DNA from 4 places in the Streptomyces sp. NPDC088730 genome. Region 3 is predicted to be linked to each of the others. Evidence: riboswitches for the same ligand, from Rfam matches in the RefSeq annotation. Region 3 holds a riboswitch; each other region holds the start of a gene.

What was found. A riboswitch is a leader RNA that binds a small molecule or an ion and turns the genes downstream of it on or off. The one in region 3 is predicted to bind cyclic di-AMP.
Positions count from the first base shown of each region.
Region 1: linked by a shared signal. The riboswitch ahead of ACIP89_RS26800 (M23 family metallopeptidase) and the one ahead of ACIP89_RS25550 (C40 family peptidase) in region 3 are both predicted to bind cyclic di-AMP.
Region 2: linked by a shared signal. The riboswitch ahead of ACIP89_RS15530 (transglycosylase family protein) and the one ahead of ACIP89_RS25550 (C40 family peptidase) in region 3 are both predicted to bind cyclic di-AMP.
Region 4: linked by a shared signal. The riboswitch ahead of ACIP89_RS34425 (transglycosylase SLT domain-containing protein) and the one ahead of ACIP89_RS25550 (C40 family peptidase) in region 3 are both predicted to bind cyclic di-AMP.

Region 1 covers NZ_JBIVLK010000010.1:139,112-146,851, reverse strand. Annotated here, with positions in the region: gene ACIP89_RS26815 (DNA topoisomerase (ATP-hydrolyzing) subunit A) at 1-1,047, opposite strand, end outside; gene ACIP89_RS26810 (M16 family metallopeptidase) at 1,339-2,712, shown strand; gene ACIP89_RS26805 (M16 family metallopeptidase) at 2,739-4,121, shown strand; cyclic di-AMP (ydaO/yuaA leader) riboswitch at 4,333-4,499, shown strand; gene ACIP89_RS26800 (M23 family metallopeptidase) at 4,512-5,324, shown strand; gene ACIP89_RS26795 (GntR family transcriptional regulator) at 5,547-6,257, shown strand; gene ACIP89_RS26790 (HPr family phosphocarrier protein) at 6,469-6,750, opposite strand; gene ACIP89_RS26785 (GNAT family N-acetyltransferase) at 6,922-7,740, shown strand, end outside.
Region 2 covers NZ_JBIVLK010000004.1:90,092-97,831, reverse strand. Annotated here, with positions in the region: gene ACIP89_RS15540 (cytochrome P450) at 1-230, shown strand, start outside; gene ACIP89_RS15535 (transglycosylase family protein) at 337-1,311, shown strand; cyclic di-AMP (ydaO/yuaA leader) riboswitch at 1,661-1,832, shown strand; gene ACIP89_RS15530 (transglycosylase family protein) at 1,837-2,580, shown strand; gene eno (phosphopyruvate hydratase) at 2,888-4,168, shown strand; gene ACIP89_RS15520 (septum formation initiator family protein) at 4,267-4,737, shown strand; gene ACIP89_RS15515 (DUF501 domain-containing protein) at 4,817-5,356, shown strand; gene ACIP89_RS15510 (exopolyphosphatase) at 5,513-6,454, shown strand; gene ACIP89_RS15505 (NAD(P)/FAD-dependent oxidoreductase) at 6,964-7,740, shown strand, end outside.
Region 3 covers NZ_JBIVLK010000009.1:89,681-97,420, forward strand. Annotated here, with positions in the region: gene bioB (biotin synthase BioB) at 1-1,097, opposite strand, end outside; gene ACIP89_RS25520 (8-amino-7-oxononanoate synthase) at 1,240-2,382, shown strand; gene ACIP89_RS25525 (DUF397 domain-containing protein) at 2,431-2,637, opposite strand; gene ACIP89_RS25530 (helix-turn-helix domain-containing protein) at 2,663-3,523, opposite strand; gene ACIP89_RS25535 (ATP-binding protein) at 3,749-4,180, shown strand; gene ACIP89_RS25540 (LysR family transcriptional regulator) at 4,199-5,116, opposite strand; gene ACIP89_RS25545 (LysE family translocator) at 5,189-5,845, shown strand; gene ACIP89_RS25550 (C40 family peptidase) at 5,880-6,353, opposite strand; cyclic di-AMP (ydaO/yuaA leader) riboswitch at 6,357-6,529, opposite strand; gene ACIP89_RS25555 (hypothetical protein) at 6,859-7,167, opposite strand; gene ACIP89_RS25560 (ATP-dependent Clp protease proteolytic subunit) at 7,175-7,740, opposite strand, start outside.
Region 4 covers NZ_JBIVLK010000020.1:87,063-94,802, reverse strand. Annotated here, with positions in the region: gene ACIP89_RS34455 (CGNR zinc finger domain-containing protein) at 1-100, opposite strand, end outside; gene ACIP89_RS34450 (epoxide hydrolase family protein) at 204-1,376, shown strand; gene ACIP89_RS34445 (LLM class flavin-dependent oxidoreductase) at 1,423-2,451, opposite strand; gene ACIP89_RS34440 (helix-turn-helix domain-containing protein) at 2,537-3,307, shown strand; gene ACIP89_RS34435 (FABP family protein) at 3,419-3,976, shown strand; gene ACIP89_RS34430 (alpha/beta fold hydrolase) at 4,042-4,857, opposite strand; cyclic di-AMP (ydaO/yuaA leader) riboswitch at 5,316-5,502, shown strand; gene ACIP89_RS34425 (transglycosylase SLT domain-containing protein) at 5,508-6,413, shown strand; gene ACIP89_RS34420 (dihydrodipicolinate reductase) at 6,882-7,740, shown strand, end outside.

The sequences.
Region 1 (7,740 bases), on a different contig from region 3:
GACCAGCGCCACGTTGTTGATGCCGAAGGACTCCTCCATCGGCGTCAGCTTGTAGAGCTGCTCCAGAACGGCTTCCGGCACGAAGCCGTTCTTCACCTCGATGACCAGGCGCAGTCCGTGCGCGCGGTCGGTGAGGTCCTTGACGTCCGCGATGCCCTGGAGCTTCTTCGCCGAGACCAGGTCCTTGATCTTGGCGATCACCTTCTCGGGACCGACGCTGAAGGGCAGTTCGGTGACGACCAGTCCCTTGCGGCGTGCCGTGACGTTCTCCACGGCGACGGTGGCGCGGATCTTGAACGAGCCGCGCCCCTTCGCGTACGCGTCCTTGATGCCGCCGAGTCCCACGATCCGGCCACCGGTCGGCAGGTCGGGACCGGGGACGAACCGCATCAGGGTGTCCAGGTCCGCGCCCGGATGCTTGATCAGGTGGCGGGCGGCGGCGATGACCTCGCCCAGGTTGTGCGGCGGCATGTTGGTCGCCATGCCGACCGCGATCCCGGTCGTGCCGTTGACCAGGAGGTTGGGATAGGCGGCCGGCAGGACGACCGGCTCCTGCTCCTGGCCGTCGTAGTTCGACTGGAAGGCGACGGTGTCCTCGTCGATCGACTCCGTCATCAACGACGTCGCGTCGGCCATCCGGCACTCGGTGTACCGCATCGCGGCCGGCGGGTCGTCGTTGCCGAGCGAGCCGAAGTTTCCGTGTCCGTCGACAAGGGGGAGCCGCATGGAGAACGGCTGTGCCATCCGCACCAGCGCGTCGTAGATCGACGCGTCACCGTGCGGGTGCAACTTACCCATGACCTCGCCGACGACGCGGGCGCACTTCACGTAGCCGCGGTCCGGGCGCAGGCCCATCTCGTTCATCTGGTACACGATGCGGCGGTGTACCGGCTTCAAGCCGTCACGGGCGTCCGGCAGGGCCCGTGAGTAGATCACCGAATACGCGTACTCAAGGAAGGAGCCCTGCATTTCGTCGACGACGTCGATGTCGAGGATCTTCTCCTCGAAGTCGTCCGGCGGCGGGGTCTTCGTGCTGCGGCGGGCCATCGCGGCTGCGACTCCTTCACGGATTCTGTTCGGGCAACCTCAGGTTCTGACGCGGACCATTGTGGACCGCCGCACCGACAACTCCGACCTCGACCCGTCCCAAAGGCGGTTCTCGACCCGTCCCGAGGGGGTGCTCCACCCGTCCCGAGGGGGCCGGAACCCTCTTTTCCGACGACTTCCGCAAGATTTGCGCATGACGTGCGCGGCACGGGAACTTCGCCAGGTGTCGGTGCGCTTGCTTACAGTGGCAGGTCTCGCATCACATCCAGTATCGCGATCGAAGGGACGTACATGCCCATGGGTCACACGGCCACAGCCCAGGCCGGCTCCGGCGGCTTGACAGCGACCGAGCACCGTCTGGCCAACGGCCTGCGCGTGGTGCTCTCCGAGGACCATCTGACCCCGGTCGCCGCGGTGTGCCTCTGGTACGACGTCGGCTCGCGCCACGAGGTCAAGGGACGCACCGGTCTGGCTCACCTCTTCGAGCACCTGATGTTCCAGGGCTCGGGCCAGGTCAAGGGGAACGGCCACTTCGAGCTGGTGCAGGGCGCCGGCGGCTCGCTCAACGGCACCACCAGTTTCGAGCGGACCAACTACTTCGAGACGATGCCCACGCACCAGCTGGAGCTCGCCCTGTGGCTTGAGGCCGACCGGATGGGCTCGCTGCTCGCCGCGCTCGACGAGGAGTCGATGGAGAACCAGCGGGACGTCGTCAAGAACGAGCGCCGGCAGCGGTACGACAACGTCCCCTACGGCACCGCCTTCGAGCGGCTGACGGCCCTCGCGTACCCGGAGGGCCACCCGTACCACCACACCCCGATCGGGTCGATGGCGGACCTGGACGCGGCGACCCTCGACGACGCGCGGTCCTTCTTCCGTACGAACTACGCGCCCAACAACGCGGTGCTCTCGGTCGTCGGTGACATCGACCCCGAGCAGACGCTCGCCTGGATCGAGAAGTACTTCGGCACCATCCCTTCGCACGACGGCAAGCAGCCGCCCAGGGACGGCTCGCTGCCCGAGATCATCGGCGGCGAGCTGCGCGAGGAGGTCCACGAGGAGGTCCCGGCGCGTGCGCTGATGGCCGCCTACCGGCTGCCGCACGACGGCACCCGGGAGTGCGACGCCGCGGATCTCGCGCTGACCGTGCTGGGCGGCGGCGAGTCGTCCCGGCTGCACAACCGGCTGGTCCGCCGCGACCGGACGGCCGTCGCGGCCGGATTCGGGCTGCTGCGGCTGGCCGGTGCGCCCTCGCTCGGCTGGCTGGACGTCAAGACGTCCGGCGGCGTCGAGGTGGCGCAGATCGAGTCCGCGGTCGACGAGGAGCTCGCCCGGTTCGCCGAGGAGGGCCCCTCGCCCGAGGAGATGGAGCGCGCCCAGGCCCAGTTGGAGCGCGAGTGGCTGGACCGGCTCGGTACGGTCGCGGGCCGCGCCGACGAACTGTGCCGGTTCGCCGTGCTGTTCGGTGACCCGCAGCTCGCCCTGACCGCGGTGCACCGGGTGCTCGACGTCACCGCGGAGGAGGTCCGGGCGGCCGCCAGGGCCCAGCTGCGCCCCGACAACCGGGCGGTGCTGGTCTACGAGCCGGTCGAGCCCGCGGAGCCCGCAGACGAGGCGGAGACCGCCGCCGACGACACCGACGCGCACGAAGGGGCGGACAAGTGAGCGACGCTGCCGTGACTGGAGTTTCGATGGAGTACCACCCCCAGCCCGCCCCCGGGACGGCCAGGCCCTGGGCCTTCCCCGCGCCCGAGCGCGGTGCCCTGCCCAACGGCCTCACGGTGCTGCGCTGCCACCGCCCCGGCCAGCAGGTCGTCGCCGTCGAGGTCTTCCTCGAAGCCCCGCTCGACGCCGAACCCGAGGGTCTGGACGGGGTGGCCACGATCATGTCGCGCGCCCTGTCGGAGGGCACCGACAAGCACAGCGCGGAGGAGTTCGCCGCCGAGCTGGAGCGGTGCGGCGCCACCCTGGACGCCCACGCCGACCACCCCGGTGTCCGGGTCTCCCTGGAGGTTCCCGCCTCCCGGCTGGCCAAGGCGCTCGGCCTGGTCGCGGAGGCGCTGCGGGCACCGGCCTTCTCGGACAGCGAGATCGAGCGGCTGGTGAACAACCGGCTCGACGAGATCCCGCACGAGCAGGCGAACCCCGCGCGGCGCGCGGCCAAGCAGCTCTCCAAGGAGCTCTTCCCGGCCACGGCCCGCATGTCGCGCCCGCGCCAGGGCACCGAGAAGACCGTCGAGCGGATCGACTCCGCGGCCGTGCGAGCCTTCTACGACGCCCACGTCCGCCCGTCCACCGCGACCGCCGTGGTCGTCGGCGACCTCACCGGCATCGACCTGGACGCCCTGCTCTCCGACACCCTGGGCGACTGGTCGGGCAACACCGCCGCGTCCCGGCCGGTCCCGCCGATCACCGCCGACGACACCGGCCGGGTGGTCATCGTGGACCGCCCCGGAGCGGTGCAGACCCAGCTGCTGATCGGCCGGATCGGCGCCGACCGGCACGACAGCGTCTGGCCGGCCCAGGTGCTCGGCACGTACTGCCTGGGCGGCACGCTGACCTCCCGGCTCGACCGGGTGCTGCGTGAGGAGAAGGGCTACACGTACGGCGTGCGCGCCTTCGCCCAGGTGCTGCGCTCCTCGGCCCCGGACTCCGCCTCGGGGGCGACCGGCGCCGCGATGCTCGCCATCAGCGGCTCGGTGGACACGGAGTCCACCGGACCGGCGCTGGAAGACCTGTGGAAGGTGCTCCGGACCCTGGCCGCGGAGGGCCTGACGGACGCCGAGCGCGAGACGGCCGTGCAGAACCTCGTGGGCGTGGCACCGCTGAAGTTCGAGACGGCCGCCTCCGTCGCGGGCACCCTCGCGGACCAGGTCGAGCAGCACCTCGCGGACGACTACCAGGCGCAGCTGTACGCGCGCCTGGCCGAGACCGGCACGGTGGAGGCGACGGCTGCCGTGGTCAACGCCTTCCCGCAGGACCGGCTGGTCACGGTCCTGGTCGGGGACGCCGCGCAGATCAAGGAGCCCGTCGCGGCTCTCGGCATCGGAGAGGTCTCGGTCGTCACCGGCTGATCTGCCACCGTCCCCGGCAGCGGGGCGGGAGCGAGGCCCTGGCGGGCCGTCCGCCGCCAGGGCCTTCCCTTTTGTCCCCTTTGGTGGAGAGGTTGCCTGTCTGCCCTGTGGGATGCGCTACAAAACCGCCTGTCCGTTTGGTGCGGGGAAGTGCCCCCGTTTAGCGTCGGCCCGGCTGTCCGTCACTCGTATGCCGCATCCGCGACGTACCGGGCAGTCATCGCCGAGTCCCCGTCAGGCGCGAGCCCGGGGAGCCGGGGACCCGTGCAGTCCCTGGGGTGAATCGGATGTCCGTGCCTCCACGAGGCCGGGACTCCGTAGGAGACCTTCCTGCTCCGAACCCGTCAGCTAACCCGGTAGGCGAGAAGGAAGGAAAGGACCAGCCACTTCATGGCGTTCACCCGTGCCACGGGGAAGCACCGTGCCCCGAGCCGTCTGACGCGTCGCGGCGCGAAGGCCGTCGGTATCGCGACCCTGGCGACCACCGGTGTCATCGGTTCCCTGGCCTCCCCGGCGCTCGCCGCGGACACCGAGGCCCCCGCCGCCGACACCGGCCTCTCCCAGATCGTCGCCATCGAGGGCGACCTGGCCGACCGGATCGACGCCCAGGCGGACGCACAGCGGCACCAGGCCGACGCCGCCGCCGAGGCGAAGGCCAAGGCGAAGGCGAAGGCCAAGGCCGACGCGAAGAAGAAGGCCGAGGCGAAGGCGAAGAAGGCCAGGGCCGCAGCCAAGGCCAGGGAGGCCCGCGAGAGCGAGGCGCGTGCCGCCCGCTCCGCCGAGCGCGCCCGGCTGGGCACCTTCCAGCTGCCCGTCGCGGGTTCTTACGTGAGCACCGGCTACAAGTCCAGCGGCTCCCTGTGGTCCTCCGGCAGTCACTCCGGCATCGACTTCCACGCCGCGTCCGGCAGCTCCGTCGTCGCCGTCGGCGCCGGTACGGTCGTCGAGGCCGGCTGGGGCGGCGCGTACGGCAACAACATCGTGCTCCGGATGACGGACGGCACGTACACCCAGTACGGCCACCTCTCCTCGATCGCCGTCTCCGTCGGCCAGAGCGTCGGCCAGGGGCAGCGGATCGGCCTCTCCGGCGCCACCGGCAACACCACCGGCCCGCACCTCCACTTCGAGGCCCGCACCACCCCGTCGTACGGCTCCGACATGGACCCGGTCGCCTATCTGCGCGCCCACGGCGTCACCGTCTGACCGACGCTGAGCACCCCACCGAAGGCCCCGGCGACCCGCCGGGGCCTTCGGCCGTACCCGGCCGCCGGACCGCGGCGCGGCACCCCTTCCCCGAACCCGTCCGCGGCCAAAAGATATTCATGAATTTCCGCCCGGCATCGGAAATGCGTCCGCATTGCAATAGAGTCACAGGACAGGCGTCGATCGGCCGCGTTTCGCGGGGATTAAGGCGGAGGTTCGGACATGCGCATTCCGGCGCATTCGGTATGCACGGCAATCCGTGACGACATCGTCTCCGGTGTCTTCGAACGCGGCAGCCGGCTCACCGAGGAAGTGCTCGCACGCCGTTACGGGGTTTCCCGCGTCCCGGTGCGTGAAGCGCTGCGCACCCTGGAGTCCGAGGGCTTCGTGGTCACCCGCAGGCATGCCGGGGCCTGCGTCGCAGAGCCCGACGAGCAGGAGGCGGCGGACCTGCTTGAGGTCCGGATGCTGCTGGAACCGCTCGGTGCGGCCCGTGCCGCCCAGCGCCGCACCGACGCCCACCTCAAGGTGTTGCGCGGCCTGGTCAGGCTGGGCCAGGAGCGGGCCCGCCGGGGTGAGGGCGAGGACCTGCGCTCACTGGGCGGCTGGTTCCACGAGACCCTCGCCCAGGCCTCCGGCAGCCCCGGCCTGATCGCCCTGCTCACCCAGCTCCGGCACAAGATCGCCTGGATGTACGCGGTCGACCCGCCGGCCCGCCCCGCCGACTCCTGGGCCGAGTACGGGGCCATCGTGGACGCCGTGGCACGCGGCGACGCGGAACGGGCGAGGGCGCTCGCCGCCCAGCACGCCGAGCGGGCCACGGCCGCGCACCGGCTGCGCCGCCCCGGCCGTCCCGGCGCCGCGGCCGTACCCCGGGCCGGCCGGGTGAGGACTTCGCAACATGCCGTAAACACCCAGGGCGGCCGTCATTAACAATTACGCCGTATACAAGAAGTAGCTATTCGCCGAAGCATTCCTGGTGCTGCCCATTCCGTTGTTCTGCTCGCCGTCCTGAATCATTTCCGGTGGCCGGACCATATGGGCCGCTACGGGCGGCATTCTCGCGCGAACGCAAAAGCCGCGGCTCCCGGTCGGGGGTGCCGCGGCTCTTGCGCAGGAATTCCAGGCGGTCGTGACCGTCGGATCAGACGGTCTCCGGGAGCTCGTCGAGCCCCTCGGCGACCAGCTTGGACAGACGGTCCAGGGCGTCGTCGGCGCCGTCGGCCTCGGACGCGAGGATGATCTCCTCGCCGCCCTGGGCACCGAGCCCGAGCACCGCGAGCATGGACGCGGCGTTCACCGGGTTGCCGTCGGCCTTGGCGATGGTCACGGGGACGCCGGAGGCCGTGGCGGCACGGACGAAGATGGATGCGGGGCGGGCGTGCAGGCCCTCGGCCCAACCGACGTTGACGCGGCGCTCAGCCATGGTTCTGCCCTTCACGAATCAATGGTTGTCTAGACCAGTCTCTCATGCAGTGCGCGATGCTCCGGCCGGTCCGCGGCCCGTCCGCGGACCGCTTCCGCCGTAGGCCGGCCACCCCAGACTGCCCCGGCCCCGGCCCCCACGCGACCGCTGGCGGAGCCGTACGCTTTGCCCATGGAGCCCTCTGTGGAGCAGAGTCCGCATCACGCCTACCCCGGCCACTGGGAGGCGGACGTGGTGCTCCGCGACGGCGGCACCGCCCGGATCAGGCCGATCACCACGGACGACGCCGAACGGCTGGTCAGCTTCTACGAGCAGGTCTCCGACGAGTCGAAGTACTACCGCTTCTTCGCCCCCTACCCCCGGCTCTCCGCCAAGGACGTCCACCGCTTCACCCATCACGACTACGTCGACCGGGTGGGACTCGCCGTCACGGTGGGCGGCGAGTTCATCGCCACCGTCCGCTACGACCGGATCGACGCCACGGGCAGGCCGGCCTCGGCCCCGGCGGACGAGGCCGAGGTCGCCTTCCTCGTCCAGGACGCGCACCAGGGCCGCGGGGTCGCCTCCACCCTCCTCGAACACATCGCGGCCGTTGCCCGGGAGCGCGGCATCCGGCGCTTCGCCGCCGAGGTGCTCCCCGCCAACAACAAGATGATCAAGGTCTTCCGGGACGCCGGATACACCCAGCAGCGCAGCTTCGAGGACGGCTCCGTCCACCTCACCCTCGACCTCGAACCGACCGCCGAGTCGCTCGCCGTCCAGCGCGCCCGCGAGCAGCGGGCAGAGGCGCGGTCCGTGCAGCGGCTGCTCGCCCCGGGCTCCGTCGCCGTCATCGGTGCGGGGCGCAACCCGGGCGGCGTCGGCCGCACCGTCCTGCGCAACCTCCTGGGCGCGGGCTTCACCGGCCGCGCCTACGCGGTGAACAGCGCCCTGGCCGCGGACCAGGACACCATCGACGGGGTGCCCGCCCACCGCTCCCTCGGCGAGATC
Region 2 (7,740 bases), on a different contig from region 3:
TCGGCTACGGGCACGGCATCCACTACTGCCTGGGAGCACCGCTCGCCCGGCTGGAGGGACAGGCCGCGCTCGCCACGTTGCTGAAACGCCTTCCGGACCTGCGACTTGCGGGTGAAGCTGCCGATTTGCGCTGGCGCGGCGGGCTCATCATGCGCGGACTGCGGACGCTTCCGGTGGAGTTCACCCCCGGGTTCACCGGCAAGCAAAGTGACACTCTGTCAACTCTGTGACTTCGGCGTGATCTCCGCTGCATCGACTTGTGACACACGTTCGAGTCCCGCTAGGTTCACCGTTCGACTCACCAGTCACCTCGTCAGTCACACGGAAGGCATTCCCATGGGCTCCGCGAACGGCAGACACCGTCGCCCTCGGCAGGCACCCGCGATCATCGTCGCCGCAGGCGTGACCGGCTCGGCCATCGCCATCCCGCTGCTCGGCGCGGCCGGTGCGCACGCCGCCGACGCCTCGACCTGGGACCGGGTCGCGGAGTGCGAGAGCGGCGGCATGTGGAGTGCCGACCTCGGTAACGGCTTCTACGGCGGCCTGCAGTTCTCGCAGGAGGTCTGGAAGTCCTACGGCGGCGAGGCGTACGCCCCGCGTGCGGACCTCGCCAGCCGCTCGCAGCAGATCGCCGTGGCGGAGAAGGTGCTGGGTGATCAGGGGCCGAAGGCGTGGCCCAGTTGCGCCGTCATCTCCGGCCTCACCCCGGAGGGCTCCCTGCCGGGTGTCGACCCGGGCGTCGATCCGGCCGCCACCCCGTCCGCGGACCCGGCCGGGAGCGCGGACCCGGCCGAGGGTGCGGACCCGGCCGCGACGGCCGATCCGTCGGAGAGCGCGGACCCGGCGGACGGCGCGGCCGGGGACACCGCGAAGACCCCGTCGGACGACGCCGCGTCGGACCCGGCGGGCAAGGGCGGTGGGCCGGATGCCTCGGCCTCCCCGGACGCCACGCCCCCGGCGGCCGGCTCCTCCGGCGCGGGTGACCGGGCCGGCGGCCCGGACGGGTCCTCCCCGGCCGCGGAGGCGGGCGGCAGGCACCGCGGCGCGCCGGCCCCGGAGCGGACCGGTGACGGCCGGGACGCGGGTCGGCACGCCTCGCGCGGGGACGCGGACGGACGCGGCACGGGCGCGCCGGCCGCCGACGGCACGTACACCGTCCGGCCCGGCGACAGCCTCTGGGCGATCGCCGACGCGCAGGAGCTGCCCGGCGGCTGGACCGGGCTGTACGAGGCCAACAAGGCGGCCGTCGGCTCCGACCCCGACCTCATCCTCCCTGGCCAGCACCTCGATCTCGGCGTGAAGACCGGCTGAGACCGCCGGGCGCGGACGGTGGTGGAAGCAGGCGTGGAAGCCGCCGTGAAAACGGTCTGATCAACAGCTGAAGACACCTCGAACCTGGGGTACTTAAGAGGCCTATGTCCCACTTTTGACTAAGTGAGACATGGGTCTCTTCGCGTGAACCGGCGCGTCTTGTCCGGGAGGTCCTCCCGCATCCGCTCCGACCTGCGCAAACAGGTGTTAATCCTATGCAATTAAGGGCTGTTTATCCGGTATGTCCTTCTTTGAATGTAGGGGTTGGGTGTGTTTACGGTCAGAACCGCTCGCACCGCGGGCCCCGTCGACCGTCACGCCGAATCCTGCCGTCGGTCGAAGGGAACAGACGCGTAAAGCGCCGTAGGCAGGAGCGGGGGACCCAGGTAAGTGCCGGGCCCGATCGTCGCAAGACGCATCAGGACCGGCTTGGGGTTAAGTCGTGCGCTAGGACGTGCGACCGGGCAACTCACTTGGCCCGAACCCGACAGCTCACCTCGCAGGCGTCGGTGAGGAGAAGTCTCGATGCTGCTCAACAGCAAGGGCAACAAGCACCGCCGCCCGTCCAAGGCCGTCCGTATCGCCACGCTCGCCGGTGTGACCGGTGCCGCCATCGCCGTGCCCCTGATGGGTGCCACCGGCGCCTCCGCCGCCTCCGTCTCCACGTGGGACGCGGTCGCCCAGTGCGAGTCCGGCGGCAACTGGTCCATCAACACCGGCAACGGCTACTACGGCGGCCTGCAGTTCTCGCAGTCCAGCTGGGCCGCCGCCGGCGGTACGCAGTACGCGCCCCGTGCCGACCTGGCCAGCAAGGCCCAGCAGATCGCGGTCGCCGAGAAGCTCCTCGACATGCAGGGACCGGGCGCCTGGTCCTGCGCCGGTGCCGGCAACCTGAGCAACGACGGTGTCGACCCGGGCGTCGACACCGGCTCCAGCGCCCCCAAGGCGGAGGCCGCTCCCAAGCAGGAGTCCGCTCCGGCGCAGCAGGCCGAGCCGAAGAAGGCCGAGCGCACCGAGGCCCCGGCCACCAACCGCTCGGACCGCTCGACCGCCCCCGAGGCCGAGAAGAAGACCGTGACCACCCCGACCGGCGAGAAGGTCAAGAAGGGTGACGGCGAGTACAAGGTCGTCACCGGCGACTCGCTGAGCAAGATCGCGGCCGAGCACAAGGTCAAGGGCGGCTGGCAGAAGCTGTTCAAGCTCAACAAGGACATCGTCAAGGACGCCGACATGATCTTCCCGGGTCAGCAGCTCCACCTGGTGAAGTAGTCCGGCACTCTCCTCGCCGATCTCCCCGGCCCGGTTCGCGTCTTCCCCCCACGCGTGCCGGGCCGGGGTCCGTCGGTCGCCCGTCCGGCGGCCCGGTGGCCGGTGGATTGCCTGCCGACCGTTCAACTGTTGTCGTTACTGGTCAGTAAATTTCTGGCCTTTCATCCCGCTATCACCGCTCTTGGGTCCTTTTTCGTCCCAGGGGACGGGCGGGCGGCCGACTGATACGGCCGAGCCGGTTAGGCTCTTGTCGCAAGGCCAAAGCGACCCTGCACCACCTGCGTCATATCCCAGAAGGAGATGCCTCGTGCCGTCCATCGACGTCGTCGTAGCCCGGGAAATCCTCGACTCCCGGGGCAACCCCACGGTCGAGGTCGAGGTTGGCCTCGACGACGGCAGCACGGGCCGTGCTGCCGTTCCGTCCGGAGCCTCCACCGGTGCGTTCGAGGCCATTGAGCTTCGCGACGGTGACCCCAACCGCTACCACGGGAAGGGCGTCGAGAAGGCGGTCCTCGCCGTGATCGAGCAGATCGGCCCGGAGCTCGTCGGCTACGACGCGACCGAGCAGCGGCTGATCGACCAGGCCATGTTCGACCTGGACGCCACGGAGAACAAGGGCTCGCTCGGCGCCAACGCCATCCTCGGCGTCTCGCTCGCCGTCGCGCACGCCGCGTCCGAGGCCTCGGACCTGCCGCTGTTCCGCTACCTCGGTGGCCCGAACGCGCACCTGCTGCCCGTCCCGATGATGAACATCCTCAACGGTGGGTCGCACGCCGACTCCAACGTGGACATCCAGGAGTTCATGATCGCCCCGATCGGCGCGGAGTCCTTCTCCGAGGCCCTGCGCTGGGGCGCCGAGGTCTACCACACGCTGAAGAAGGTCCTGAAGACCAAGGGCCTGTCCACCGGTCTCGGTGACGAGGGCGGCTTCGCGCCGAACCTGGAGTCCAACCGCGCCGCGCTCGACCTCATCGTCGAGGCCATCAAGGAAGCCGGTTACGCCCCCGGCAAGGACATCGCGCTCGCGCTCGACGTCGCCGCGTCCGAGTTCTACAAGGACGGCACGTACGAGTTCGAGGGCAAGTCCCGCTCGGCCGCCGAGATGACCGAGTACTACGAGGAGCTCGTCGACGCGTACCCGCTGGTCTCCATCGAGGACCCGCTGTACGAGGACGACTGGGCCGGCTGGAAGGTCATCACCGACAGGATCGGCGCCAAGGTGCAGATCGTCGGGGACGACCTCTTCGTCACCAACCCGGAGCGCCTGGCCCGCGGCATCGAGGAGGGCTCCGCCAACGCCCTGCTCGTCAAGGTCAACCAGATCGGCTCGCTGACCGAGACCCTGGACGCCGTCGAGCTCGCCCAGCGCAACGGCTTCAAGTGCATGATGTCCCACCGCTCCGGCGAGACCGAGGACGTCACCATCGCCGACCTCGCGGTCGCCGTGAACTGCGGCCAGATCAAGACCGGCGCCCCGGCCCGTTCGGACCGCGTCGCCAAGTACAACCAGCTGCTGCGCATCGAGGAGATCCTCGACGACGCCGCGGTGTACGCGGGCCGCTCGGCGTTCCCGCGGTTCAAGGGCTGACAAGCCCGACCGGGTCCAGCGACCCGGCCTCCGTCCGTCCCCGCACTCGGTCCCGTACCGTGTGCGGGGACGGACGTGCGTAATGGGGAGGCGGAGACATGGCCGCGAAGGACCGGGACCGGTTCTCCACCGCGACCCGGCTGAGGCTGCTCGGTGAGCAGACCGCAGCCCGCGTCTACCGGTCCCAGAGCAAGCGCCAGGCCCGCCGCTCCCGCCTGACCGGCCGGGCGGCCTTCCTGGCCCTGGTGGTCTGCTCCCTGGTCGTCGCCCTCGCGTATCCGATGCGGCAGTACGTGTCGCAGCGCGACGAGATCGCGGACCAGGAGCGGCTCGCGCAGGAGGCCGAGGCGCGCACGGAGGAGCTGCGCGACGAGAAGGCGCGCCTCCAGGACGACGCGTACATCAAGCGGCTGGCCCGCGAGCACCTGCACTACCTTCTTCCGGGAGAGACCAGCTACACCGTGGTCGATCCCGACGCGGTCAAGGAGCGCAACGGAGTGCCGGACGAGTCCGGCCGGCCGTGGCACTCCAACCTGTGGGACGGCGTCGACAGCGCCGACCGGGGCTGACCCGCGGTCCGTCATTTCGCATTTCACCGTCCGTCTGCGGCACCGCGGTCCGGGCGGCCCGATCAGAACCTAGGCAGGCATGGAAACGCCCCCTCCCCAGACCGAGTCCACCGCGCCCACCGACGCGGACATCGCCGCGTTCCAGCAGCAGCTGGGGCGCCCGCCGCGCGGGCTGCGCGCCATCGCGCACCGCTGTCCGTGCGGCAACCCGGACGTGGTCGAGACGCAGCCCCGGCTGGAGGACGGTACGCCGTTCCCGACGACGTTCTACCTGACGTGCCCGCGTGCGGCGTCCGCGATCGGCACGCTGGAGGCGAACGGGGTCATGCGGGAGATGACCGAACGCCTCGGTAAGGACCCGGAGCTGGCGGCCGCGTACCGGGCCGCACACGAGGACTACATCGCGCGGCGCGACGCGATCGAGGTGCTGGAGGGCTTCCCGAGCGCGGGCGGCATGCCGGACCGGGTGAAGTGCCTGCACGTGCTCGTGGGGCACTCGCTGGCCGCCGGGCCGGGTGTGAACCCGCTGGGGGACGAGGCGATCGCGATGCTGCCGGAGTGGTGGCGCAAGGGCCCGTGCGTGTCGCCGTGCGGCGCGGGTGACGGGGACGAGGGCTGAGGCTCCCCCCTCGGGGGCTCCGGCCCCCGGACCCCCGCTCCTCAATCGCCGCAGGGGCTGGGAGGCATGACGCGTCGGAGGGGCCCGGAGCCATGACGTGTCGCAGGGAGCTGGAGACGTGGGGCGGCGGGGCTTGGAGAAGAGAGGCTTGAGGACATGACGCGTGTGGCCGCCATTGACTGCGGTACCAACTCGATCCGGCTGCTGGTGGCGGATGCCGACCCCGCCACCGGGGAGTTCGCCGAGCTCGACCGGCGGATGGAGATCGTCCGGCTCGGCCAGGGCGTCGACCGGACCGGGCGGCTCGCCCCCGAGGCGCTGGAGCGGACGTTCGCCGCGTGCCGGCGGTACGCGGCGGTGATCAAGGAGCACGGTGCGGAGCGGGTCCGCTTCGTCGCGACCTCCGCCTCCCGGGACGCGGAGAACCGGGACGACTTCGTCCGCGGGGTGCTGGACATCCTGGGCGTCGAGCCCGAGGTGATCAGCGGTGACCAGGAGGCGGAGTTCTCCTTCGCCGGGGCCACCAAGGAGCTGGCCGGGCGCGACGACCTCGCGAAGCCGTATCTCGTCGTGGACATCGGCGGCGGCTCGACCGAGTTCGTCGTCGGCGACGACCGGGTGCGGGCCGCCCGGTCCGTGGACATCGGCTGCGTCCGGATGACCGAGCGCCATCTCGCGCGGGACGGAGCGGTCATCGACCCGCCCACGCCGGAGGCGGCCGACGCGATCCGTTCGGACGTCGCCGCCGCCCTGGACCTGGCCGGGCGCAGCGTCCCGCTCACCGGGGCGGGCACGCTGGTGGGGCTCGCCGGCACGGTCACCACGGTGGCCGCGATCGCGCTGGGCCTGGAGGAGTACGACTCCGCGGCGATCCACCACTCCCGGGTCTCCCTGGAGCGGGTCCGGGAGATCACCGGGCGGCTGCTGTCCTCGACCCACGCGGAGCGTGCCGCGATCGGCGCGATGCATCCGGGGCGGGTCGACGTGATCGCCTCCGGGGCGCTGATCCTGCTGGCCGTCATGGAGCGGACCGGGGCCCGTGAGGTGGTCGTCAGCGAGCACGACATCCTCGACGGGATCGGCTGGTCCATCGCGTAGCGCGGTCCCGCGGACGCGATCCGGGGAGTGGCGCGGCTCAGCGCCCTCCTGAGGGCTGCGCGCGCGGCCCTGGGGGCCCCGTGCCGACGGGCGCGGGAACGTTGCTCATACGCATTCCTGCCTGCACCTTTGAGCCGCTCAGGGCCACCCGGGGGAGCCCTTCCGGGACACGCCGCGACGAAGTTCGTGAACTTCTTCACAAGGAATTGGGTCCCTAGGGGCGGACTTCTGCTCCGGACGGGCCCCCGGGAGCGTGTGCGGGGTCACTCGCGGCGGGAACGGGGTGGTTCCGGGGGTGTTGCGGGCGTGTGAACCGAGCGGGTGGTTCACCTCGCCCGGTGGCTCAAGGGCCAGCTCACAAGCGGTGAACAACGTTCGCCACGGTGCTGTGGTTCCCTGCCGGGGCCATGACCTGGGTCACGTGGGCGGCGAAGTGTAGCAGAGGGTGGGCCATACCTTGTGAAGGGGCTCACGAGCTCCCTGCCGGGGAGGGGTGGATACTCGATGGCATGAGCACCACGGAGCGTCCCAGGATCCTCGTAGTAGGCGGTGGGTACGTAGGCCTGTACGCAGCTCGGCGCATCCTCAAGAAGATGCGCTACGGAGAGGCGACCGTCACGGTCGTCGACCCCCGGTCGTACATGACCTACCAGCCCTTCCTCCCCGAAGCTGCTGCCGGCAGCATCTCGCCCCGGCACGTCGTCGTCCCGCTGCGACGCGTGCTGCCGAAGGCCGAGGTCCTCACCGGCCGCGTCACGACCATTGACCAGGACCGCAAGGTCGCCACGGTCGCGCCGCTCGTCGGCGAGGCCTACGAGCTGCCCTTCGACTACCTGGTCATCGCGATGGGCGCCGTCTCGCGCACCTTCCCGATCCCCGGCCTGGCCGAACAGGGCATCGGCATGAAGGGCATCGAGGAGGCCATCGGCCTGCGCAACCACGTACTGGAGCAGCTGGACAAGGCTGACTCGACGACCGATGAGGATGTCCGCCGCAGGGCGCTCACCTTCGTCTTCGTGGGCGGCGGGTTCGCCGGCGCGGAGACCATCGGCGAGGTCGAGGACATGGCCCGCGACGCGGCGAAGTACTACACGAACGTGAAGCGCGAGGACATGCGCTTCGTGCTCGTCGACGCCGCCGACAAGATCCTTCCCGAGGTCGGCCCGAAGCTGGGCACCTGGGGCCGGGAGCACCTGGAGTCCCGTGGTGTCGAGGTCTTCCTCTCGACCTCCATGGACTCCTGCGTCGACGGTCACGTGGTGCTGAAGAACGGCCTGGAGGTCGAC
Region 3 (7,740 bases):
CAGGGCGCACAGCCGCCGGAGTGCGAACCGCAGCCGTCCGCCTGCGTGCTGCCGCCCCCCCCGGAGTGCGCGGCGCAGCCACCGCCCGCTTCCGCGCGGTGCCGGGGGAGCGTGGTGGTGCCCGCGCCCTCGACCTCGAAACCCGCGTCCGCGATCATGTCGAGGTCGGTCTGTCCGGCCTGGCCCTCGCTGGTCAGATAGTCGCCCAGGAAGATCGAGTTGACCAGGTGCAGGGCGAGCGGCTGCATCGAACGCAGATGCACCTCGCGCCCGCCGGCGAGCCGTACCTCGACATCCGGGCAGACGAAGCGCACCATCGCCAGGATCCGCAGACAGCGCTGCGGGGTCAGGTTCCACTCCTTGGCGAGCGGGGTCCCCTCGAACGGGATCAGGAAGTTGACCGGTACCGAGTCGGGGTCGAGCTCGCGCAGCGCGAAGACGACATCGACCAGATCGGAGTCGCTCTCACCCATTCCGGCGATCAGCCCCGAACAGGCGGAGAGCCCGGCCGCCTGAGCCTGGTGCACCGTCTCCACCCGGTCCGCGTAGGTGTGGGTGGTCGTGATCGCCCCGTATGTTCCCTCGGACGTGTTGAGGTTGTGGTTGTACGCGTCGGCCCCCGCCGAGCGCAGCCGGCCGGCCTGGCCTTCGGAGAGCAGACCGAGGCAGGCACAGACCTCGACGCCCTCGTTCTGTTCCTTGATCGCCTCGATGGTCTGCGAGACCCGGTCGACGTCCCGGTCGGTCGGACCCCGGCCACTGGCCACCAGGCAGACCCGCTTGGCGCCACCCGCCACCCCGGCGGCAGCCGCCCTGGACGCCTCGTCGGGCTTCAGCCAGGTGTACTTGAGGATCTCGGCCTTGGAGCCGAGGCGCTGCGAGCAGTACGAGCAGTCCTCCGGGCAGAGCCCCGACTTCAGGTTGACCAGATAGTTGAGCTTCACGCGCCGCCCGAACCACTGACGGCGTACCTTTCCGGCCGCGGCCACCACGTCGAGCAGATCGTCGTCCGGGGTGGCCAGTACGGCGAGCGCTTCTTCACGGGTCGGCAGCTCGCGCCGCAGCCCCTTCTCCACCAGCGTGTTCAGGAGGTCCATGGCGATGATCCTGACGCACCGCAGGCCTCCGAGCCAAGGAAGAACCGGACAACAGAGAGCCTTCAGGGTGTGTGCATGGCCACACCCTGTCCGGCTTCGCCCCCGGTTAAGGTCTGTGAGTTGCCTACAAAAGGGACTGCCCATGCCCTTCGCCCCGTTCGACTGGATGGACGACGAGGCCCGCCGCCGTGCGGACACCGGACTGGTCCGCACGCTCCGGCCCCGGCCCGCGGAATCGGAACTGCTGGACCTTGCCAGCAACGACTACCTCGGCCTGACCAGACACCCGGAAGTGACCGAGGCGGCGGCCGACGCCGCGCGCCGCTGGGGTGCGGGGGCCACCGGATCGCGCCTGGTGACCGGTTCCACCGCGCTGCACGCCGAACTCGAACGGGAACTGGCCGACTTCTGCGGTTTCGAGGCGGCCCTCGTCCTCTCCTCCGGCTACGCGGCCAACCTCGCCGCCCTCACCGCCCTCACCGGCCGGGGCGCCCTGATCGTGTCGGACGCGGGCAACCACGCCTCGATCGTCGACGGCTGCCGGCTCTCCCGGGCCGAGACCGCCGTCGTGCCGCACGCCGACCCGGACGCGGTGCGCAAAACCCTGCACGCGCACGACGGCAGGGCGCTGGCGGTCACCGACTCGGTCTTCTCCGTCGACGGCGACGCCGCTCCGCTGGGCGCGCTGGCCGAGGCCTGCCGCGACGAGGACGCCGCGCTGCTCGTCGACGACGCGCACGGTCTGGGGGTCCTCGGAGAGGGCGGGCGCGGCACGCTCGCGGCGGCGGGCCTGGCGGGCGCAGAGGGCATCGTGGCCACGCTGACCCTTTCCAAGTCGCTGGGCAGCCAGGGCGGCGCGGTCCTCGGGTCCGCCCGGGTCATCGACCACCTGGTCAACACCGCCCGCACGTTCATCTTCGACACCGGTCTCGCCCCGGCGGCCGCCGGCGCCGCACTGGGCAGCCTGCGGCTGCTGCGCCGCGAACCGGAACGGGCCGTCCGGGCCCGTACGGTCGCCACCGCACTGTACGACCGGCTGACCTCGGCGGGTCTGACCGCCGTACGCCCGGACGCGGCCGTCGTCTCGGTGCGGGCGCCCTCGGCCGACGCGGCGGTCCGCTGGGCGGCCGACTGCCGTGCGGCCGGTATGGCGGTGGGGTGCTTCCGGCCGCCCTCGGTGCCGGACGGCATCTCCCGGCTGCGGCTGACCGCACGCGCCGATCTGACGGACGAGCAGATCGCGACCGCGGTCACGATCGTGCGGCGGACCGCTCCGGACGCCTGAGACGACACCCGCGTCGTCCGGCGCCGTTGACCGGTCCGCCGCGTCGCGTCAGCGGACCGGGCCGAGGCTCAGGCCGGCGACGAAGGAGGTCCAGGCCGCGGCCGAGAACTGCAGCGGCGGCCTGGACACATCCTTGGAGTCGCGCACGGCCAGCCGTCTGCCGCCGAACGGCGCGGCTTCCACGCAGTTGTTCATTCCCGTGCTGCGGCTGCTGCGCCGCCAACGTAACGCGTGCTGTGCGAGGCAATCCGACATGACGCCCCCCTCGGGCAGTCCGTAGTTACTGACCGCCGCGGTCGATCGTGGCGATCAGGTCCAACGAGTGCTCCGGCGACAGCGCGTGCGCCTGCAGAGCGCGGAAGGCCGAGCTGTACGCCTCAAGGTCTTCTTTCCGCTCCAGATAGAGGCTACTCGTCAAGTGGTCAAGAACGACCACATCCAGATCAGAAGTGCTCGGAAACGAGAAGATTACGAAAGGTCCGGTGAGGCCGACATAGCCGCCGACCGAGAACGGCAGCAACTGGAGGTTCACATGCGGAAGCCGGGCCAGCCGGATGAGATGGCGGAGCTGCTCCCGCATGACCCGCCCGCCGCCCACCGCGCGTCTCAGCACCGCCTCGTCGAGCACCGCGCTCAGCCTCAGCGGCGGATCGCTCCTGAGCACCCCCTGCCGGGCGAGCCGCACCTCGACCAGCGAGTCCAACTGGCCGGCCGGCAGGCCGTCGAGCGAGGCCCGGGTCACCGCGCGTGCGTAGTCCGCTGTCTGCAACAGGCCCGGAACCACCGAGGTTTCCAGGGTGCGGGCGGTGCGCGCCTGTGACTCCAGACTGATGAAGTCGCGGTACTGGGGCGGAATGAGCCCGCGATAGGCATGCCACCAGCCCGCGCCGCCACCGCCCGCGGAGCCCGCGAGTGTCTCCAGGACCTCCCGCAACTGCGGGTCGTCCACGGTGTAGGCGTCCAGCAGCCGGGTGACGTCCGCCGGCCGCACCCCGCTGACGCCCGTCTCGATCCGGCTCACCTTCGACTGGTGCCAGCCGAGCAGTTGAGCGGCCTCCCGGCTGGTGAGGCCGGATGTGTGGCGCAGACTCCGTAACTCCTCCCCGAGCTTGCGGCGTCGCACCGCGGGGCCGTGCTGCATGTGGTGGCTCCCCTCCCAGTCCCGGCCGGCCACTCCGTGCCGAGCGGACAGTGTGCCGCTCCCGCACGGTATCCAGCGAAGAGTTCACCGCTTTGAGCGACAGATATATGCATATCTTGGTGGATCGCCGTCACAGAGGGCAGCATCAATGGCAATCTGGCGCGAAGCACAGCACAGCGCGGACCGGTCGCGGGTCGGTTTCGGGCGGGAAAGGGGCGGCCGGTCATGGCGGACCAACAAGAGGCGAGTGTCACGCTGCCGAGCGAGCCGGTTTCGGTCTCCGCGGCCCGTAGGTACGTGGCCCGGGTATTGGCCGAATGGGGGCTGTCGGAGGGGAGCGATGCCGCCGACACCGTCCGGCTCATCGTCTCCGAGCTCGCCACCAACGCCGTCCAGCACACGTTCGGCCAGTCGCCCACCTTCACCGTGGACCTCCGCCTGGAGCGCGAGGAACAGCTGTACCTCGGGGTGACGGACAGTCACCCGCGCTGGCCCCGACGGCTGCCCGCCGCCGTCCAGCAGGACAACGGGCGCGGCATGGTGATCATCCGCTCGCTGGCCAAGGAGTACGGAGGCCGGCTGACCGTCACACCCACCGCCGAGGGCGGCAAGACCGTCTGGATCGCACTCCCCTGGAACGTCCCCGTCCAGGGCTGACCGCACCCGGCCCGGTGGTCACTGGGGCGCGGCGGAGCGGCTGAATCCGCTGCGCAACAGGGCCCGCAGGGTCGCCGCCGCGGCGCTCGACCGGTCACCGCGGTGCACCACGGAGATGGTCCGCCGGAACGCGGCCGGCGCCAGCCTCCGCACCGAGAGCGGCGTCGGTGACATCGCGGCGACCATCTCGGGCACCACCGCGATCCCGATGCCCGCGCTGACGAGCGCGCACACCAGCGCGTATCCGGGCGACTCGCAGACCACCGCGGGCAGCGCCCCCGCCTCGGCCAGCGCGCTCTCCACCCCGCGCCGCGGCGGATGGGCGGGCGCGCTGCTGATCAGCGGGCGGCCCGCGAGGTCCGTCACCGGCAGCCGTCCGCTGCCGTCGGCCAGCACCTGGCCGACCGCGGTGATCAGTACCAGCTCCTCGACGAGCAGGGGCTCGGCGCTGACGCCCGAGGGGAGCGACTCCGCGGCGGCCGGTTCGTAGGCGTGCGTCAGCGCGAGGTCGACCTCACCCGACGCCACGGCCGCCACCCCGCCGGGCGGCTCGAACTCCGTGACGAGCAGCTCCACATCCGGGTGTGCTCGGCGGAAGGCGCTCAGCACCGGAGGCAGCAGATGGACGCCGGCCGTGGTGAAGGTGCCGACCCGCAACCGCCCGCCGGAGAGCCCGGCCAGCCGGGCCAGCTCGTGGCGCGCCTGGTCCATCTCGTCCAGGACCCGCCGGGCCCGGCCCGCGAGCAGCTCACCCGCGGCGGTGAGCCGGGCACCCCGGTGGTGCCGGACCAGCAGCGCGGCGCCGGCCTCCCGCTCCAGCTTGGCGAGCTGCTGGGAGAGCGCGGGAGCGGTATAGCCCAGCCGGGCGGCGGCCCGGGTGATCGAACCGGCCTCCGCGACCGCCACCAGCGCCGCCAGCCGCGTCGGGTCGTACATTAAGCATTCCTTTTGGCAGACCCACAAGATTGCAAGTACATGCTAAAGGCTGTTCGGGTCCAGGGTGGAGCCATGGATGCCCAACTGACTGCCTTCCTCGGAGTCGCCGCCGTGATGGTCGCGCTGCCCGGAGCGGATTTCGCCGTCGTCGTACGCAACGCTCTCGCCTCGCGCTCCGCGGGGGTGGCGACGGCGCTGGGCGTGGCCGGGGGCCTGCTCGTCCACACCGCGCTCGCCGTCGCCGGGCTGGCCGCCGTGCTGGTGGCGGTGCCGGTGCTGTTCCGCACGGTCCAGCTCCTGGGCGGGGCGTACGTCCTCTACCTGGGCATCAGCGCCCTGCGTGCGGCCCGGCGCCGCCCTGGGCAGGCCACGGGGGCCGGCGAAGCCGCGGCAGGCCAGGACGGTGGCGCGCACGCCACGGACGGGACCCGGCGCGCACTGCGCCAGGGCTTCCTGACCAACGCGCTGAACCCCAAGGCGCCGGTGCTCTTCCTGAGCCTGCTTCCGCAGTTCGTCCCGTCCGGGGCCGCCCCGCTGCCCCGGACGCTGCTGCTCGCCGCGATCGTCGTCCTGCTCGCGCTGATCTGGTTCCCGGCCGTGGCGCTCCTGGTGGACCGGCTGGGCCGGTGGCTGCGCCGGCCGCGCACCGCCCGCGCGATCGAGGGCGGCAGCGGCGCGGCACTCACCGTGCTGGGAGCTGTGCTGGTGGCGGGCACCCTGCCGCACTGACGCCGGGTGCGCGCCCCGGCGGCGGGCGGTGGTGTCAGTTGACCCGGCCGTAGTAGACGCTCTTCGTCCAGATCCTCTCCAGCCGCACCACGGCACCGGTCTTCGGTGAGTGCCAGATCTTGCCGCTGCCCGCGTAGATGCCCACGTGGAAGATGCTGCGGCCGGAGTGGAAGAAGACCAGATCACCGCGCTGCCGCTTCGAGGCCGAGATGTGACGGGTCTTGTTGTACTGCTGCTGGGCCGTGCGCGGGAGCTTCTTGCCCGCCTTCTTGAACGAATAGAGCGTCAGACCCGAACAGTCGAAACGGCTGGGGCCGGTGGCGCCCCACCGGTACGGCGATCCCTTCTTCGACGCGGCGATGGTGAGCGCCTTCATCGAATGCGTCGCTGCCTGGGCGTCGGTCACGGCGCCGGGGACGAACAGCGTGCCGCCGACGGCGGCGAGAGTCAGAGCCGAGGCCGTCGTGGCCCGGGTGAGGAGAGACGGGACATGAACCTGCGCAGTCATGCGCAACCCTTCGTCAGCCGCCTGTGAAGGATGACCTGTCGGGTTCGGGCTGGCGAAGTCGCCCGGCCGCACGTGGCGGCTTCACCCCGAGGGACGACCGGATCCCCGGTCGGCCCGTTGTGCTCGGGTCCTCCACTCCTGCCGATCCACTCCTGTCGACCAGGCATCCGGGCAGCGGCAGGACTCGGCGTCCGCCCGGACCGCCCCGCCGCGGTGGCGGGGGCTTGTCGTCCCAGGGATCTTGACTCACCGAACGCCGGATTTCCGAGGCGAAACAGTGATATGTGAGGCTCATCACCACTGACCCGTTCGGGTGGACAGGGGGCCATACGGGGAGGTGCCGCACCTCTCCGTAAGGTGCGGCACCAGGGGCGGAACGGGAGATTTCACCCATGACACACCTCGAAAGCGCAAGTTGAGCTGTCCCTCCTGAGAGGTAACACCTACGCCGAACGAGCGAGATAAATTGGTCCGCCCGTCGGGCGTGTCGGCGCAAGGGAGTTGATCAACTCGGCGGGGCGGGTGGCACGGTGAGCCGCCCGGCGCGGCGCTCCCCGTCCAGCACCCGTAGCGCCCGCGTCAACGTGGCGGAGTGGATCCGCCTTTCACCCCGCTCGTGCATCAACGCGAGCGCGTCCCGCAGTGCCGCGGCGTGCGAGGCGAGCGCCTGCGCGGCGCGCAGGGCCCCGTAGGTGTCGTCGGCGCGGGCCGGGTTGATCCGGCCCAGTTGGTCGACGACCTCCAGGTAGCGGTCGATGAACTCGCCCTCCGCGCGGGTCAGGGCGGGCAGCGGCGGGAGCTCGGGCGGCTGCATCAGGGGTTCACCCCAGGGCGGGCGGCAGCGGTGCGGGCCCGCGGTTCTGCACGATGTGGTCGATCAGCCCGTAGGCCCTGGCGCCCTCGGCGTCGAGGATGAGGTCGCGCTCGGTGTCGGCGCTGATCCGCTCGGCGGAGCGGCCGGTGTGGCGGGCCAGCATGCCCGTCAGCGTCTCGCGCATCCTGGCCAGTTCCCGGGCCTCGATCTCCAGGTCGGACGGCTGTCCCTGCACCGGCTCGGAGAGCTCGGGCTGCTGCATCACGACCCGCGCGCCGGGCAGCGCGTGCCGCCGGCCGGGGGCCCCCGCGGCCAGCAGGACGGCCGCGCCCGCGCCGGCCTGGCCGAGGCAGAACGTCTCCACCTCGCAGGTGAGGTAGGTCATCGTGTCGTACACCGCCGTCATGGCTCCGAACGAGCCGCCGGGTGAGTTGATGTAGAGCTGGATGGGCCGGTCGGGTGCGTCGTGCTCCAGGTACATGAACTGTGCGACCAGGTCGTTCGCCGCGATGTCGTCGACCGGGGTGCCGAGGAAGACGACGCGCTCGGCCAGCAGCTTGGAGTACGGATCGA
Region 4 (7,740 bases), on a different contig from region 3:
GAATGCGCTCCACAGGGTTGCCGTGACGCTCCGACAGGGTCCCCGTGAAGCTGGTCGCCAGCACGCTGCCGAGGCGGAAGTCGGGGAAGCCAGCTTGCATGGAACCACCTTAGCCGGTTGCAGGCCGGTACCCAGGCATAGTAGAACCGCCTTAGACGGTTCGCGATGGTGCGCGACCGGTTCCGCGATGGCCTGGAGGTCCCATGCCCCGTCCGAACAGCGACGTGCGAGCGTTTGAAGCCCACGCAACAGACGCCGACCTCGACGATCTTCGCGCGAGACTGGCCGCGGCGCGGCTGCCGGAGGCCGAGACGGTCCTCGGGGCCCCGCCCGGCCCGCACCGATGGGAACAGGGCGTTCCGCTCGCCGACCTCGTCGAGGTCGTGAACTACTGGCGCACCGGCTACAACTGGCGGTCGTTCGAGGAGCGTCTCGACCGGATCGGCCAGTTCCGCACGACCATCGACGATCTGGGAATCCACTTCCTGCACCGCCGGTCCGCGCGTGCGGATGCCACTCCGCTGCTCCTGACGCACGGCTGGCCGGACAGCATCGTCCGGTTCATCGATGTAGTGGAGGAGCTGGCGGATCCGGAGGACCCGGCCGCGCCGGCCTTCCACGTCGTGGTCCCGTCGCTGCCGGGCTTCGGCTACAGCGACAGGCCGGCCACCACCGGCTGGGGCACCGAGAAGATCGCGGCCGCATGGGTGGAACTGATGGGAAGGCTCGGCTACCGCAGGTTCGCGGCCCACGGCGGCGACTGGGGAGGCAATATCACCACGGTCCTCGGCGGCAGGTTCCCGGCGCACGTTCTCGGCATCCACACCACATTCGCCGAGGCGCCGCCCGGGTTGACCACGGACGGACTGACGGCGACCGAGCGGAAATGGGCCGAGGAGACCGCCGATTTCTGGCGCCACCGCGCGGCGTACGCGAAGCAGCAGGCGACCCGGCCGCAGACCATCGGCTATTCACTCGTCGATTCACCGGTCGGGCTTCTCGCCTGGATTCTCGACAAGTTCGCGGAGTGGTCGGATACCGAAGACAGCCCGTTCGAGAAGATTTCCATCGACCGCGTTCTTGACGACGTCACCCTTTACTGGCTGACGCGGACCGGTGCCTCGGCTGCCCGTATCTACTACGAAAGCCACAACTCGCTGGACCCCGGACTTCGGGTCGACGTCCCGTCAGCACTCACCATGTATCCCCGCGACGTCGAGAAGTGCCCGCGCCCCTGGGCGGAGCAGAGGTACCGGCAGATCGTCCGGTGGGCGGAGCCGGAAAGCGGGGGACATTTCCCGTCGCTGGAGGTTCCCGGGTATTTCGTCAGGGATCTGCGAGAGGGCCTCGCGGCCGTGCTGGCGGCACATCGGTGAACGCGGCCGGCTTGACCGGGCCCGAGCGCCGCCCCGGCGAACGCGCCTACGGCAGGGTCTCTGCCTGCCGGACTTCCGTCCGGCGGAGTGACCCGCGAGCGAAGGGGCCTTCCGAGGCGGAGGCGTGATCCGCTGCCGCCCGGATGGCGGGGATCAGGTCCGCGAACCGTTCGAGCTGGTCGCGCTGGGAGTGCGGGTCCAGGGCGCAGAGGCGGGCGACGATGTGCCGAGCACCGGCGTCGATGTACTGTCCCAGGCGATCGAGCACCTGGTCGGCGGAGCCGGTGACGACTGCCTGGATCTTTTCCAGCTCCTCCAGTGGCATGCCGTAGATGGCGCGCGCGTAGTCCTCCAGTGCCCGACGGCCGCTCTCGATGTCGTCGTCGATCCTTACCGAGACGAAGAGCGCGGGGGCGATGTCCTCGGTCTCGCGTCCCGCGCCGGCCGCAGCTTCGCGGACTTCGCGGAGGCCTGACGCGTAGTCAGCGGGGTGGGGCGGGTAGGGAAGCCATCCGTCGTACATCCGGCCGGTGCGGGCCAGCGCCGCGGGGGTCGCGCCGCCGAGCCAGATGGGCGGGCCGCCGGGCCGGGCCGGCCGGGTCGTGGGCGGGATGTCGTCGAACCGGAGGATCTCTCCGTGGAAGGAGTCGGCGCCGTCCCACAGGGCCCGCCACAGTGCGACCGTCTCGTCCAGGCGGGCGAAGCGCCTTTCCCACGGCAGCTCGGACAGGGCGTAGAGGGGCCGCCCCAGTCGGCCGGGGAAGCCCGCGCCCACGGTCACGGTGAGCCGGCCACCGGACAGCAGGTCGACCGACGCGAGTGCCTGAGCGGCCTGGACCGGCCGGCGGAGGAACGGCATCAGTGCGGCGGTGCCCAGCGTCACGGTCCCGGTCACCGGGGCGAGCGCGGCAAGCATCGTCAGCGTCTCGACGCGCGGGCTGAGCAGGGAGTCGTTGGCGAAGAGCGAGGAGAACCCCAAGCGTTCGGCATCGCGGCCGAAGGCGATCAGTTCGCGAGGGTCGCCGGCAGGGCCCCACTGGGCGGTTCCGGTCGGAAGCAGTACACCGATGTCCATGCCGGCAATGCTCACGGCCAATGCGAGTGGCGACAATTCCCCGCAGGGAATGGCCCGGACCCTTCGGTGCCGTTACAAAAGGACCGTGGACTTCCCCCGTGCGCTTCGTGAACGTCGTACCCGCCGTCGTATCAGCCAGCTCGATCTGGCGCTGCGAGCGGGCACCACCCAGCGCCACCTCAGCTTCATCGAATCCGGCAGGTCCATCCCGGGCCGCAACATCGTCGTGCGCCTGGCCGAGTCGCTGGAACTGCCGCTCCGGGAGCGGAACGAGCTGCTGCTGGCCGCCGGGTACGCGCCCGCCTACCCGGAGAGCTCACTGGACGATCCGGTGCTGGCCCCCGTGCGCACGGCGATCGGCCACATCCTCCGCGGGCATCTGCCGTATCCGGCGCTGGTCGTGGACCGGGCCGGTGACCTGATCGCCGCGAACACCGCATTCGACCTGATCACCGAAGGCGCGGCTGCCGAGCTGGTGGGTCCGGGCACGAATGTCTACCGCCTGGCGCTGCATCCCGACGGACTGGCTCCCCGCATCCTCAACCTCGCGGAGTGGGCGCGCCACATCCTGGTGCGTCTCGGCCATCTGGAGGAGTTGCGGGCCGAGCTCACCGGGTACGTTCCCGAACCGGCGCCGTCCGCTGGGCAACTCGGATTCGCCGTGCCGCTCCGCCTGCGGTCCTCGTACGGTGAGCTTCGCCTGATGACGACGGTGACCACCTTCGCCACCGCTGTCGACGTGACGCTTGCCGAACTGAAGCTGGAGGCGTTCCTGCCGGCCGATCCGGCGACAGCCGAGGCCCTCTCAGCAGCCGCCGGGGGCAACGGAGGTGCGATGGCCAAGCCCAGCAGCTGATCCGGTCCGCCCCGGGGACGGCGCGACGTCCCGGCCCGGCACCGGATCGACGGGAGAGCCCTTAGGCTGCCAACCGTCACCGGCACCGTCCCCGATCCAGGAGCGCGCACGATGTTCGACCCCGCCCAGCGGCACCCGTACCCCGACGCGTTCCGGCCGGACGCAGCGCCTGCCCCGCACGCTCTGCTCGCACCGCTGAGCGGGTTCCTGGGCACCTGGGCCGGGCGGGGCAGTGGTGAGTACCCGACGCTCGCCGAGGAGTTCCGGTACGCGCAGCAGGTGACCTTCAGTCACGACGGGCGCCCCTTCCTCCATTACGAGGCGCGCGCCTGGCTGCTCGACGCGGACGGCGCCCCGCTGCGGCCGTCCGCACGGGAGAGCGGCTGGTGGCGGATGCAGGCGGACGGGCGGGTGGAGGCGCTGATCACTCAGCCCACCGGTGTCGCGGAGATCCTGACGGGCCGTGCGGCCGACGGCGCGGCCGACCTCGCCACCCATCAGGTCGCTCTCGCGCCCACCGCCAAGGAGGTCAGCGCCACCCGCCGCCGCTACACCCTGACGGATGACGGCACGCTCGACTTCGTCCACGACCTCGCGGCGGTCGGCCAGCCGCTCCAGCACCACCTTTCGGCGCGGCTCCGGCGCGAGGGCGGCAGCAGGCCGCACTGATACCGCGCTGATCCGCGCACCGTGACGGGGCGCCGGCTGCCGTCCCGTCCGACGGCGCCCGCGCTTCAGACTCCGGACAGCACCGCCCGCAGCCGGGCCGCGAACGCCCGCGGATGCGTGGTGTTGCCGTTGTGTCCGCCGGGAAAGGGGACGACCTCCCGGCCGGTCAGTTCGGCGAGGCTCCGCGCGCACTGGCCGACGAAAACGGATGGCGCCGTGGTGCTGCCGCTCGCGGGCACGATGCGTACGGGCGTCGCCCGCAGCGCTTCCCGGTCGAGCTCGGCTTCGATGACCGCGGTGAAGTCGCGCTCGATGAAGAAGCCGAAGTTGGCCACACGGCGCGGGGTGAGCGGCATCGGGGTGAGCCCCGGTTCGGTCTCCTGGCGCGTCGGGTCGATGCCGAGGACCCGGGCGATCTCGGGGAAGGCCGCTGCCAGACCGCCGTCACGGTGGACGTCCTGAAGGCGCGCCAGCTCGGCGGCGTGCCGCTCGCGCTGTCCGGCGGGCAGCAGGGACGGCGTGACCGGGTCGTGCGCCACGAGCAGCCCGAGCTGCTCGGGGTGGGCGAGCGCCAGGTGCAGCCCGATGGCGGCGCCCATGCTGCACCCGAGCATCAGGGCGGGTTCATCGGTCAGTTCGGCCAGCAGCCGGTGCACGTCGTCGGCGTGCTGGGCCATGGTGATGCGCTGCCCGGGGTCGTCGAGCGTGCTGCGGGAGAGGCCCCGCCGGTCGTAGGTGACCACGGTGCAGCGGTCCACGAGCAGGTCGACCAGGTCGGTGCTGCGGTCGGCGTCGCCCTCACCGCTCTGGGAGACGAGCAGCAGGGGGCCTGAGCCGCGGACTTCGTAGTGGAGCGTGGCGCCATCGGTGTCGAGGAACATCGGGCTCTCCCGGTCGCAGGGGTGGGCGGCGCCATGAGCACCGGCCGGGTACCACGCAAGGTAGTGCATCTATTTAGATGTATCAATAGAGATGCGCCTAGGTGGTGTCGAGCCTCGGGTGTCGTGGTCACCCGGCCGTCGGCTGCCGAGCTTGAGGGAATGTCCCTATTGGGTAGTTAGTCGCGTATCCCACCAATGATTCACTGACGACCTTTTTCCGTGGTCCAAGGCTCATGGATTTTGAGCAAATCACCCCTTTTCGGGCTCAGTGGTCAGCATCACCTTCCCGGCCCGTGACGCGGCGCAGCCGGCCTCGGTTCCCTTTCGCGCCAAGAAAGTTGACTTCCCCCGCAGGGTCTGGGGCCGGGCATTTCTTTTAATTGATCTTGCGAATCAATTTGGATCAAGAATTCCGGGCTTGTTTCGTCCGGCGTTTTTCGCTTACGGTCACCGTCAATCCGGATGGAACGCCGAATCCTGCCGCCGTCCGGGAACCCGACCCACTCACGTACGGCAGGAGCGGGGGACCCAGGTTTGCCGCCGTTCCGGAATCCGGAGCGGCTAGGGGTTAAGTCGCCATCACGCGCGGCCGGACATCTCCAGTCCGAACCCGACAGCTCACCTCGCAGGCGGCGGAGAGGAAATGCGCCATGCCCATCACGGGTAAGTACCGTCGTTTCAAGTCCACCTCCCTGACCCGCGGTTTCATCGCCGTGAGCACGGGCGGAGTCGTTCTCGCGCTCCCCCTGATCGGGGCCGGATCGGCTTCTGCCGCACCGGCACACCCGGCCGTCGCGGAAAAGTCGGTGTCCTCGACCCCCTTTGCTGCCAAGGGAATTGCGGCCCGCCAGGCGGAGTCCACCGTCTATTCCGTGGTCTCCGGTGATTCGCTTTCCAAGATCGCCCGAGGGCATTCCCTCAGCGGTGGCTGGGAGCGGCTCTACCAGGACAACCGGAGTGCGGTCGGCGGAAACCCCGACCTGATTCACCCGGGCCTCAAGCTGACCATCGGCGCCAAGTCCGTTGCCGTAGCCCCGAAGGCGGCTCCCACCGCCGAATCGAAGGCGAAGCCCGCGGCCGAGGCTGACCCCGCGACCGACGCCGCGCAGTCGTCCGACCGGTCCGAGGGGACCGACCGGGCCGACCGCTCCCAGCGGACGGTCACGCCCGTCGCGGAGAAGACCACCGCCACCGAGACCGCGGCCACCGCTCCCGCGCAGGCCGCCACGGTGTACACCAACGACCTCGACGGCTGGATCAAGGAGTCGCTCGCCGTGATGGCCCAGAACGGCATCCCCGGCAGCTACGACGGCATCTACCGCAACGTGATCCGCGAGTCCTCCGGCAACCCGCAGATCGTGAACAACTGGGACTCGAACGCCGCCGCCGGCACTCCCTCCAAGGGCCTCCTCCAGGTGATCCAGCCCACCTTCGAGGCCTACCACGTGGCCGGTACGTCGACGGACATCCTCGACCCCGTCGCCAACATCACCGCCGCGTGCAACTACGCCGCGGCCACCTACGGCTCCATCGACAACGTCTTCGGCGCCTACTGACATACCCCGGCCCCGCCTTCTGGAGGGGCCGGGCGCAGGGGTGGGAGGGAGCCATGAGGCTCCCTCCCACCCCTTTCGCGTGCCGTACGTGCCGTGCGGCTGACAACAGGCGGTCGAATCGCGCCTTTCGCGTGCCGTACGTGCCGTGCGGCTGACAACAGGCGGTCGAATCGCGTCGTCCCCGGGGTGTCACCGCCACCGCCTCGTGGACGTACGGACGGGGTCACTGCCACCGGCTCGCGGACGTACGGACGGGGGTCACTGCCACCCGGCTCGTGGACGTACGGACGGGGTCACTGCCACCGGCTCGTGGACGTACGGACGGGGTCACCGCCACCCGCCTCGTGGACGTACGCCGACGGATCGCCCGGCGGCCCGGCAGCTTCCTCCGGGTCCGCTCCGGCCGCCTCACAACAGGGTGCGCGATGGCACTATGAACCTTTCATCCCGCGCGCTACCCTCCGCCGCATGATTTCCACGGTGGTCTGGGGAACCGGCAATGTCGGCCGCGCGGCCATCCGCGCCGTCGAGGCCCATCCGGCCCTGCAACTGGCGCACGTGCTTGTTCACGATCCGGGCAAGGTGGGCCGCGACGCGGGCGACCTCGCCGGGACCGGCCGCGATCTGGGCGTCGCGGCGACCGACGACATCGACGCGGTGCTGGCCACCGCTCCCGGCGCGGTGGTGTACGCGGCCTCCGGGGACATCCGCCCCGACGAGGCGCTCGCCGACATCACCAGGGCGGTCCGCACCGGGGTGGTGGTCGTCACCCCCGCCCTGTACGCCCTCTACGACCAGCGGGGCGCCCCGCCGGAGCTGCGCGACCCGGTCCTGGCCGCTGTCGCGGACGGCGGCGGCTCCCTGTTCGTCTCCGGCGTCGACCCCGGCTGGGGCAACGACGTGCTGCCCCTGCTGATCAGCGGACTCGGCAGCACGGTCGACGCGATCCGCTGCCAGGAGATCTTCGACTACTCCACCTACGACCAGCCCGACGCGGTCCGCGACCTGATCGGCATGGGACACCCCATGGAGTACGAGCCGCTGATGCTGGCGGCCTCCGTCCCGACGATGGTGTGGGGCGGCCAGCTGCGGCTGATGGCCAGGGCCCTGGGCGTGGAGCTCGACGACATCCGCGAGACCATGGCCAGGCGGCCGCTGGAGACGACGGTCACCACCCGGACCATGGGCGAGTTCGCGGCGGGCACCCAGGGCGCGGTGCGGTTCGAGGTGCAGGGCATCGTCGAGGGCGAGCCCCGCATCGTCATCGAGCACATCACCCGCATCCACCCGTCCTGCGCCCCGGACTGGCCGTCGCCGCCCGACGGCG